DNA from 2 places in the Thauera sp. 27 genome. Region 1 is predicted to be linked to the other one. Evidence: predicted binding sites of a transcription regulator. Region 1 holds the regulator's gene; the other holds the start of a gene.
The links. Region 1 encodes FliA, which starts transcription of late flagellar genes. Its sites were predicted from a motif close to CTAAAGTTNNNNNNNNNNNNGCCGNTA; they were not measured.
Positions count from the first base shown of each region.

Region 2: motA (flagellar motor stator protein MotA) is a predicted target of FliA. The motif match lies at 1,811-1,837, and genes of this name have one in related genera.

Region 1 is NZ_AMXB01000042.1:28,799-33,694, forward strand. It holds gene motD (flagellar motor protein MotD) at 1-286, opposite strand, end outside; gene B447_RS18365 (flagellar motor protein) at 300-1,040, opposite strand; gene B447_RS18370 (RNA polymerase sigma factor FliA) at 1,087-1,854, opposite strand; gene B447_RS18375 (MinD/ParA family ATP-binding protein) at 1,980-2,768, opposite strand; gene flhF (flagellar biosynthesis protein FlhF) at 2,770-4,269, opposite strand; gene flhA (flagellar biosynthesis protein FlhA) at 4,420-4,896, opposite strand, start outside.
Region 2 is NZ_AMXB01000052.1:9,133-14,028, reverse strand. It holds gene motB (flagellar motor protein MotB) at 1-818, opposite strand, end outside; gene motA (flagellar motor stator protein MotA) at 895-1,749, opposite strand; gene flhC (flagellar transcriptional regulator FlhC) at 1,940-2,503, opposite strand; gene flhD (flagellar transcriptional regulator FlhD) at 2,514-2,831, opposite strand; gene B447_RS19630 (putative bifunctional diguanylate cyclase/phosphodiesterase) at 2,976-4,730, opposite strand; gene B447_RS19625 (sensor domain-containing diguanylate cyclase) at 4,727-4,896, opposite strand, start outside.

The sequences.
Region 1 (4,896 bases):
CCTCGGCCTGCGGATCGACGGCCGGGACGGCCTGCGCAGTGACCGGTCGGGGTGGCACCACGGTGACCTGGGGCAGCGCGATCTGCTCGCTGCTGTCGTTGACGGTGACGTTGCGAAACGCCTGGACGAGCGAATCGGACAGCACACGATACTTGCCCTCGTTGATCGAGGACAGCGAATACATCACCACGAAGAAGGCAAACAGCAGCGTGATGAAGTCGGCATAGGAGACCAGCCAGCGCTCGTGGTTGTCATGTTCTTCGTCGAGCTTGCGCCTGCGCCGCATGGCCGCCCCGCCCTCAGACGACGTAGCCCTGCATGCGGCTGGCGATGATGCGTGGATTGTCGCCGTTGGCAATGCCGACCAGCCCATCGATGAACATCTCGCGCTGGGTCGTGAGGGTGATGATATGGGCCACGAGCTTCTTCGCAATCGGCAGGAACACCAGGTTCGCGAAGCCGACGCCATAGATCGTCGCGACGAAGGCCACGGCAATGCCGGCGCCGAGCCGCGACGGATCGGAAAGGTTCTCCATCACGTGGATCAGGCCCATGACTGCGCCCAGGATGCCAATGGTGGGGGCGTAACCGCCGGCCGCTTCCCACACCCGCGCGGATTGGCGCAGCTGCCCTTCCCAGACGCCGACCTCGACTTCCAGTATCTCGCGCAGACGGTTGGGCTCGACACCGTCGACGAGCAGCTGCAGCCCCTTGCGCATGAAGGGGTCGGACAGCCTCTCGATCTGGTTCTCGAGCGTCAGCAGCCCCTCCTTGCGCGCAACATGGCTCCAGTTCTCGACCTGCTCGATGACCGCCTGGGCGCTCATCGCCGGCGGAACGAACACCCAGCGCGCCATGCGCATGCCTTCGACGAAACTGCGCAGCGGGCTCTGCAGCATCACCGCACCCAGCGTGCCGCCGATCACGATCAGGAAGGCCGTGGGCTGCACCAGCGAGGAGATATGCCCGCCCTCTAGCACCTGGCCGATCACGATGGCCGCAATGCCGAGCGTCAGGCCGACGAGGCTGATCTTATCCATGATGAGGCGTCAAGATACGCACACGCATCCTTGTCAGGGCTTGTGTTCAGTTGGCCGCCTTCTTGGGCGGTCGCCCGCGTCGGCGTTGTGGTGGCAGCGTGGAGCTGCCTTCGAAGAGCCCCGCACGCAGGCGCGCCACGGCCTGGCCGTGCAACTGGCAGACCCGCGACTCGGTCACGCCGAGAACCGCACCGATCTCGCGCAGATTGAGCTCTTCGTCATAATACAGGGCCATCACCATCTGCTCGCGCTCGGGCAACGCGCAGATCGCGTTGACCAGGCGTTCGCGCATCTCGCTGTCCTCGAGCAGGTCGAGCGGATTGCTGTCCGTGGCGGCCAGGTGACGCTCGAGGAAATCGTCGTCCTCGTCGCGGTTGAAGTCCTCGAGATAGACGAGCTGGTGGCCGCGTGCCTCCTGCAGCATGCGCTGGTATTCGTCGAGCGAGACCCCGAGCGACTCGGCAAGCTCCGTCTCCGAAGGCTGGCGGCCGAACTGCTGCTCGAGCGCATGGATCGCCGCCTCGATACGCCGCATGTCGCGGCGCAAACTGCGCGGCAGCCAGTCGTTCTCGCGCAAGCCGTCGAGCATGGCGCCGCGGATACGCTGCACCGCATAGGTCTCGAACTGGGCACCGAGGCCTTCTTCATAGCGGCCGAGCGCATCGAGCAGCCCCATGAGGCCGTTTTGGATGAGGTCATCCACATCCACGCTGGCCGGTAGCCGGGACATGAGCTGGAAGGCGATGCGCTTGACGAGCGGCGCATACGCTTCGATGAGGCTGCTCTTGTCGAGGTTGCCGTTGGCGTCGTACATCCATTCAACCTGTATCTTGGGACGACGCGAGCCCCTGCCCGCGCTGGCTCCGCTAACCGGAGGCGGTGATTTTCCCGCAGCGGGGGCGGGATTACCAGCGGGAATATTGAAGGCCATGACGGGACTCAGGCACGCATCACACGTGGTGCGCGTGCCATGGCATTGATACGACGCATGAATGCAGCGCCTGCGTCGCGCGAATTCCACTGCAGCGGCTGGCGCAGACCATTGGCGATGTCATCGCGTTCGACCTCGCCGAGCCAGGCCAGCGGCACACCGACATGTCGGCGCACGAGTGCTTCGAGCGTGGCGAAGAAGGCTTGCGCATCGCTGCGGTCGCGCGCCCGGCTGACGGCAACATGCACCGAACCTGCACCTGCCGAAGCCAGACCCTTGATCACCCGATAAGCCTCGGTCGCACCGCTCGCGCAGGCCTCTGCCACCACCAGCCGGCATGGCGCCGCATTGACGAAGGGCGACGGCTGTGCTGCCGCCTCGCCCGCGCCATGCACGAGGACGAAGCCCGCATGGCGGTGCAGCAAGCGAAGCGCCTCGACCAGGCAGGCACGGCGTGCATCGTCGAGCAGCGGCAAGGCCAGTGCGGCCGCCGCCACGGGCACCCGCCCCACCAAACCGGGCACCGGCTGCACCACCGCGGCAAGGGTCGTACGTCCGTCCAGGACCTGCAGCAGGTCCGTACCCTCGCCCGTACCCAGCACGCCGCCCAGGGCGTCCTGGCCCTGGGCCTCGTCCAGAATCAGCACGCGCTCGGCGCGGCCGGCCAGCCGATGCGCGGCGAGCACGGCCGTGTGGCTGCGCTGCCGGCCACACGCATACAGCGCCACCACTACCGGCGGCGCGCGGCGGAACAGGCGCCTGAGGCCTGCCGCCTGGTCTTCGCGTCCGTCGATCATGTCAGGCTCCCATGCCGGCTGCGGCGAGCAGCATGCCCGCCTCGTCGCCATCGAGGCGCCACGGCGACTCGCCCGCATGCTCGCGCAGCGCGCGGTGCAGCAAGTAGGCGCGATTGGGCAGGTGCAGATCTTCGGGCACACGCTGACCATTGGTCAGATAGCGGATGTCGAGCTCATGACGCACGGCCACGTCGAGCGCCGGCGCCAGCGCAGCGGACTCATCAACCTTGGTGAAGATGCAGCCGGCGAGGTCGTTGCCGGCGTAGGCGCGGACGACGTCGTCGAGCGTATCCCCGCGCGCGGTGGCGTTGAGCAGCAGCAGACGGCGCACGTCTCCGGCCGCCGACAGCATCGCCGCCTGCTCGCCGACCAGGCGATCGCGCTGGCTCATGCCCATCGTATCGATCAGCACCATGTGCTTGTTGCGCAGACCCGCCAGGGTCTGGCGCAGGTCGGCACCATCACGCACCGAATACACCGGCACCCCCAGGATGCGGCCATAGATGCGGAGTTGCTCCTGGGCGCCGATGCGGTAGCCGTCGGTGGTGATCAGGGCCAGCTTGCCGGCGCCATGGCGCACCACGCAGCGCGCCGCCAGCTTGGCGGTGGTCGTGGTCTTGCCCACCCCGGTCGGCCCCACCAGGGCATACACGCCGCCGCGATCGAGCAGATCCTCGTCGGACGAGCGCGCGCGCATCATGCGGTCGAGCATGCTGCCCACGGCCTCGCGCGCTTCGGTGCGGCTCGCATCCTCGGGAACGGCCTCGACCAGCTTGCGCGCGATGGCCGCCGAGAACCCCGCCTCGAGCAGCTCGCCCAGCATCGCTGCGCGCGCAGGCGCGTGGCGCCGGGTCTCACCCCAGGCGAATCCGGCCAGCTGACGCTCGATCATGCCGCGAATGCCGGCCAGTTCGGACATCAGCCGGGCGTTGGTCTCCTGCAATTCGCGCACACGTGCGCCACCAAACTCGTCGCCCTGCGCCGCCGCACGGGTGACCGCCGGCGCACTCGCCTGATCGCTGCGACCGCGCGCCGATGCCGACCGCAGCACGGCTTCGCGGCCACGCATGGCGTAATCGGCGGTCTCGATCCGCGGCGGGTTGAACGGGCGCACCACCGGGCCGGCGCTCTCCGCGCTCGGCTCCACACGCTGTCCGCCGCGCGCCGCCGAGCGCGCTGCGCTCGCCGCCAGGGCAGACAGACTGACCTGGAAATCGCCTTCATCGGCCAAGGCGGCGGGCGCACGCTGAACGGCCTCGGCCTGGGGGCGGGAACCGGACGCAGACTCGTCCGCCACCCTGCCCTGGCCACCGCTGCGCGCACCCATCGTGGCGCGGTTGGCTGCCTGCAGCGCCCCGACGGCGTCGCCGGGCAGGGCAAGAATCTCGACGCCGCCGTCGACCGCACGGTTCGACAGCACGATCGCATCGGGACCGAGCGCCTCCTTCAGAGCGCGAAGGGCTTCACGGGCGGTAGGGGCAAAGTAGCGTTTGACGTTCATGGCGGTTCTCCCGGCGGTCGATGTCGACCACTGCTTGATGGGAATTATCGCCACACCCCGTCAATGCCCAGGGGCCGAATAAAGCGGCTTTACCCCGTCTATTCGGACCTCACTGCGCGCGCCGCGCGATACCCTGGCGCGCGCCCGCGGTCAGCCCTGCGCCCCCACCATGGCGGTGACGCGGATGGTGCGGCTCTCGGGCACCTCGGAGTTGGAGATGACCTTGAGGCTGGGCACCGCACGGCGCAGGAAGCGCGACAGCAGCGTGCGCAACTGCGAGGGCACCAGCAGCACCGGCGGCAGGCCGATGTCCTCCTGGCGCTGGGCGATCTGCGCGGTCTGGCGCAGCAGGGTGTCGGCCAGCCCGGGTTCGATCGCCCCGCCTTCGCTGCCCACGCTCATGGCCTGCAGCAGGATGCGCTCCAGCCCAGGCTCCAGCGCCATGACCTGGACTTCGCCATTGCCCGGGAAGAGGCTCTGGATGATCGCGCGCCCAAGCGCCTCGCGCACGCGGGTGGTGAGCTGCAACGGGTCCTGGGTACGCGGTGCATGCTCGGCCAGCACCTCGATGATGCTGCGCATGTCGCGGATGTTGACGCCTTCCTCGAGCAGGTTCTGCAGCACGCG
Region 2 (4,896 bases), on a different contig from region 1:
TTCAAGTGCGCGGTGTCGGCAAGTCCGAGCACGCGCACCAGCTTGCCCGGCTCGAGCCCGCCGGCGACCAGCTCTCGGCGCGCTGCATTGGCACGATCGGCCGACAGCTCCCAGTTCGAAAACCCGCGCTCCCCGCCCGCATACTGCGCGGAGTCGGTATGCCCCGACATGCTGATGCGGTTGTCGACATCATTGAGGGCGCGTGCAATCTCGCGCAGCAGCTCGCGGGTATATGGACGCAGATTGGCGCTGGCCGACGTGAACATCGGACGGTTCTGCGCATCGACGAGCTGTATCCTGAGCCCTTCCGAAATGATGTCGAGCAGGATCTGTTCCTTGAACTGGCGCAACGATGGGTTGGCCTCGATGATTGCCTCCAGCTTGCCCTTCAGATCGATCATCCGCGCACGCTCACGGCGCTTGGCCGCCTCGAGGGCCTCCTCGGCACGCATCTCGTCCGGCGTCTTCACGCGCGCACGCGCGGCATCAACGTTGATCGCACGCGTGCTAGGCGTGTCTCCGCGCCGCACCTGGCCGACCTTGCGCGACAGATCCTCGCCACCGCCCTTGATGATGCTCGAGCTGTCCCCCGTCCCCTCGCCCCCGGCCATGGCCAGCTTGAGCGGGTTCTGGAAGTGATCGGCAATGCCCTCGAGATCTCCCTGGGCCGTCGAACCGAGCAACCACATCAGCAGGAAGAAAGCCATCATCGCGGTCACGAAATCCGCATAGGCGATCTTCCATGCACCGCCATGGTGGCCTCCACCCCCCTTCTTGATGCGCTTGACGACGATTGGCTGCTGGGTATCGTCGCTCATCACGCGCTCCAGACCACGCCAACCTGAAGACGGCGTGAGTACTCAGGCGGGACGGAACCCGATGAAGGCATAGGACTCAACCCTTCCGGTTCTTGATTTCCTGCTCGAGCTCGACAAAGCCCGGGCGGTCGGTCGAGTAAAGCACCTTGCGACCGAACTCGATCGCGACCTGCGGCGCATAGCCGTTCATGCTCGCCAGCAGCACCACCTTGATGACTTGGTAGATCTTGCCCCCTTCCTCGACCTTCTGCTCGAGCTGGCCGGCAAGCGGTGCGACAAAGCCGTACGACACGAGAATCCCCAGGAAGGTACCGACGAGCGCACCGCCGATCATCTTGCCCAGCACAGCAGGGGGCTGGCCCACCGAGCCCATCACGTTGACCACCCCCATAACCGCCACCACGATGCCGAAGGCTGGCACCGCGTCGGCAACCTTGGCGACCACGTGCGGCGCCGTATGCGCCTCCTGGTGGTGAGTCTCGATCTCCATGTCCATCAGGTTCTCGATCTCGAACGCATTGAGGTTGCCACCCACCATCATGCGCAGGTAGTCGGTCATGAATTCGACCACATGGTGATCGGCGGTCACGCTCGGATACTTGGAAAAGATCGGGCTGGCGTCAGGGTTCTCGATGTCGTTCTCGATCGACATCAGGCCCTCCTTGCGTACCTTGGCCAGGATCTCGAACAACAGGGCAAGCAGATCGACGTAAAGCGCCTTGTTGTACGGCGACCCCTTGAGCGCCATCGGCAAGCCCTTGAGCGTCGCCTTGATTGCCTTCGGGCCATTGCCGGCGATGAAGCCGCCGATCATCAGGCCGAAGATCGCGACATACTCGAGCGGCACCCACAAGGCGAGCAGGTCGCCATGCATCGCATAGGTCCCAAGCGACGCCAGCAGCACGACAACGTATCCAATGATCAGGAACACCAGTGACTCCAGGGCGTATGGCCACGCCTGCCGACCTTCGGCTCGCGACCTGTGACCGACTTATCGGCGCGACCTCGCGAAACTTGAACGGCTCGCACGATCAGGCAGGCATGCACCAAAAAAACATGGGCCGCGTGTTACCAGCGCGGCCCATGAAGCATATCCGGAATGCCCGCCAGCGGGCACGGTCTCAAGCCGATACGGCCACTCGCGTGCGGGACACGGCCTTGCGCGTGGCCTTCTTGCGCGAAGAACCCGCCCGCGACGGCATGTTGCACAAGCCGCAGACATAGCCCTGCACCGGGTCATGCGCATGGCCGACGAAGCGTCCACCGCAGCAGGTGCAGGTACTGAGTTGCAGCAGGTCGGCATCGAAGAAGCGCACCAGCGTCCACGCCCGAGTCAAGCTCAGCACCGGCTCCATGGCCGAGCTCTCGATGTGGTCGAGGTAGAGGTTGTACGACTTGAGGATGGCATCCAGCCCACGCACACCGGCACGCTCGACGAAGAAGCGATGAAAGCCCATGAACAGCGACGAGTGCACATTGGGCTGCCAGGTCATGAACCAGTCCGTCGAGAACGGCAGCATGCCCTTGGGCGGCGACACACCGCGCACTTCCTTGTAGATCCGAAGCAGCTTTTCGCGGCTGAGACGAGTCTCGACCTCGAGCATCTGCATGCGCGCGCCAAGCTGGACCATCTCGACCGCGCGCCGGACGTCCTCGGCTTCCTCGATCACTGTCTTGTTCTTCATCTAGGCCTCCTCAGGCCGCCTCTTCCGCTGCCTTGCCCGCCGCGAGGATCGCTGCGTGCAAACCAGCACTGACGGCGTCGCGCCCCTCGCCAGCCATCAGTCGGGCAAGTTGCGCATCGTCGAAGCGAAAACACGGCAACAGCATCTGGCTGCTGGCCATTCGCACAAGTTTTGCCGCCGACATCGATTCGATCAGGTCCGCCAGCGCGTCGCTGATGCCGAGCCTGAACAAGGCCGTCGCCCGATCTCCGCGCAGCATCTGCTGGGCAAGCATCAGGTAGGCAAGGTTCAGTTCGCGGATCTCGGCCTGATAGTCTGGTCGATCCATGAAATCCAATCCCCTTCAGGGATGAGTGTTTGCAACTTAAAGTAAATTCTCAGCAACATCAAGCCTGAAAATCGCGATTTTGCCAATTCGATCACGCCCCATCGTGGCTTCGCCGCAACACCGGCAAAGGCAAGGAGCCCGCACTCACCGGTCCGGCGTCAGCGAGCCAAACCTGAATGCTGCCGGCACCGCGGGCCGTCCATAGCGGAAACCCTGAAGCGAATCACAGCATGAGGCCTGCAGCAGAATCTCCTGCGCGGCGGTCTCGACGCCTTCGGCAACCACCTTCAAGCGCAGGCTATGCGCCATCGCCAGTGCTGCGCGCACGATGGCTTCAGCATCATTGTCGCGATCGACCTCGCCGATCAGCTCGCGATCGATCTTGATCACGTCGATGGGCAGTCGGCGCAGGTAGGCAAGCGAAGAGTAACCGGTCCCGAAGTCGTCAATGGCGATGCGCACACCAAGCGTCTTCAATGCCCGCAGGCATTGTTCGGCGTGCCCGGTGTCACTCATCAGCGAGCTCTCGGTAATCTCCAGGATCAGCGCGGACGGCGGAAACCCGCTCTGGGCAAGTGCACACTCCACCTGCGCGAGCAGGCCGGGACGCGCGAACTGTACGGCGGACACATTGACCGACATCTCGAAGCCCTCGACCCCCTCCTTGCGCCAGCGCGCGCCCTGCAGGCAGGCCTGGGCGAGCACCCAGCCGCCAATGTCGACGATCAGTCCGGTCCGGTCCGCTATCGGGACGAAGCGATCGGGCTCCAGCAAGCCGTGCTCAGGATGCTGCCAGCGCAGCAAGGCTTCGGCACCGCGCGCGTGACAACTGGATGCGCCGACGATCGGCTGGTAGTGCAGCCTGAACTCCTCGCGCTCGAGCGCAGCCCGCAGGTCCAGTTCGAGGGCAAAGGCCTCGAGCGAGGACCGACTCATGCCTGCAGCGTGTATGCGCAACTGGTTACCGCCGGCACGCTTGCACTCGGCGAGCGCCAGCTCGGCCTGAGTGAGCACATCCGCTGCCTGGTCCGCGGCATCGTCGAACAGGACAATCCCGACGCTCGCCGTCAGTCGCAGCGCTCCCCGCGGCGACGCGAACGGCCGATCCACCGCGCGCAACAACCAGCGCGCAGTGAACTCGGCCTGCCCCTCATCTGCGACGCCCGGAACGAACACGCCGAACAAGTCGCCCTCGAGGCGCGCGAGCACGCCCTGCGCGGGCACGATCGCGGCGAGGCGGCGACCGAGCTCGAGCAGGATTTCGGAACCGGCACCGTAGCCGTAACCCAGATTGACGCGCATGAACTGGTCGACATCGATGACGAACATGGCCGCAGCCGCCCGCCCCGCGCCACGACGGCGACACGCCATCCAGTCAGCCACGCGAGCGAGAAAATTGACCTTGTTCGGCAGCATGCTGCCGTGGTCGAACAAGCTCAGCTCGCGGATCCGGCGTACCGCGTGCCTGACCGCACTGCGGTCCGAGAGCGCCTGCCGCTCACGCTCGATGACGGCAAGCAGACGGGCGAAGTCCCCTTTCGGCACATAGTCACGCGCGCCTTCGTACATCACCCCCACGCCCTCGCCTGCACTCATGCTCCCCGAATGCACGACAAACGGCACATCCTTTCCACTGCGCTGCAACACCTGCAAGGCACGCCGGCAATCGAAGGCCGGCATGGCCTGATCACACAGCACAAGGTCCCACTCATCGGCGGCGAGCGCAGCCGCCATGTCCACCGGCTCATCGACGCGCCGCCAGGATACCCGCATGCCTCGGCGCGCCAACTCCGCCTCGACCAGTAGCGCATCGTCCTCGCAGTCATCGACGATCAGCAGTCTTGGCGCCTGGCGCTCGGGCGCGCGCGTGTCGGGCAGCAACCCCATCGAATCCGTCATGCGCCCGCCGCCTGCAAGGCAATGACCCGGTTGCGCCCGGTCTCCTTGGCCGCATAAGCCCCCTGGTCGGCGAGCTTGACCAGGCTATTGAAGCCCTGCATTCCGGGCTCGCGGATCGCCACACCCACGCTCACCGTCATCCGCAGCTGCGGGCCGCCCGTCTCGG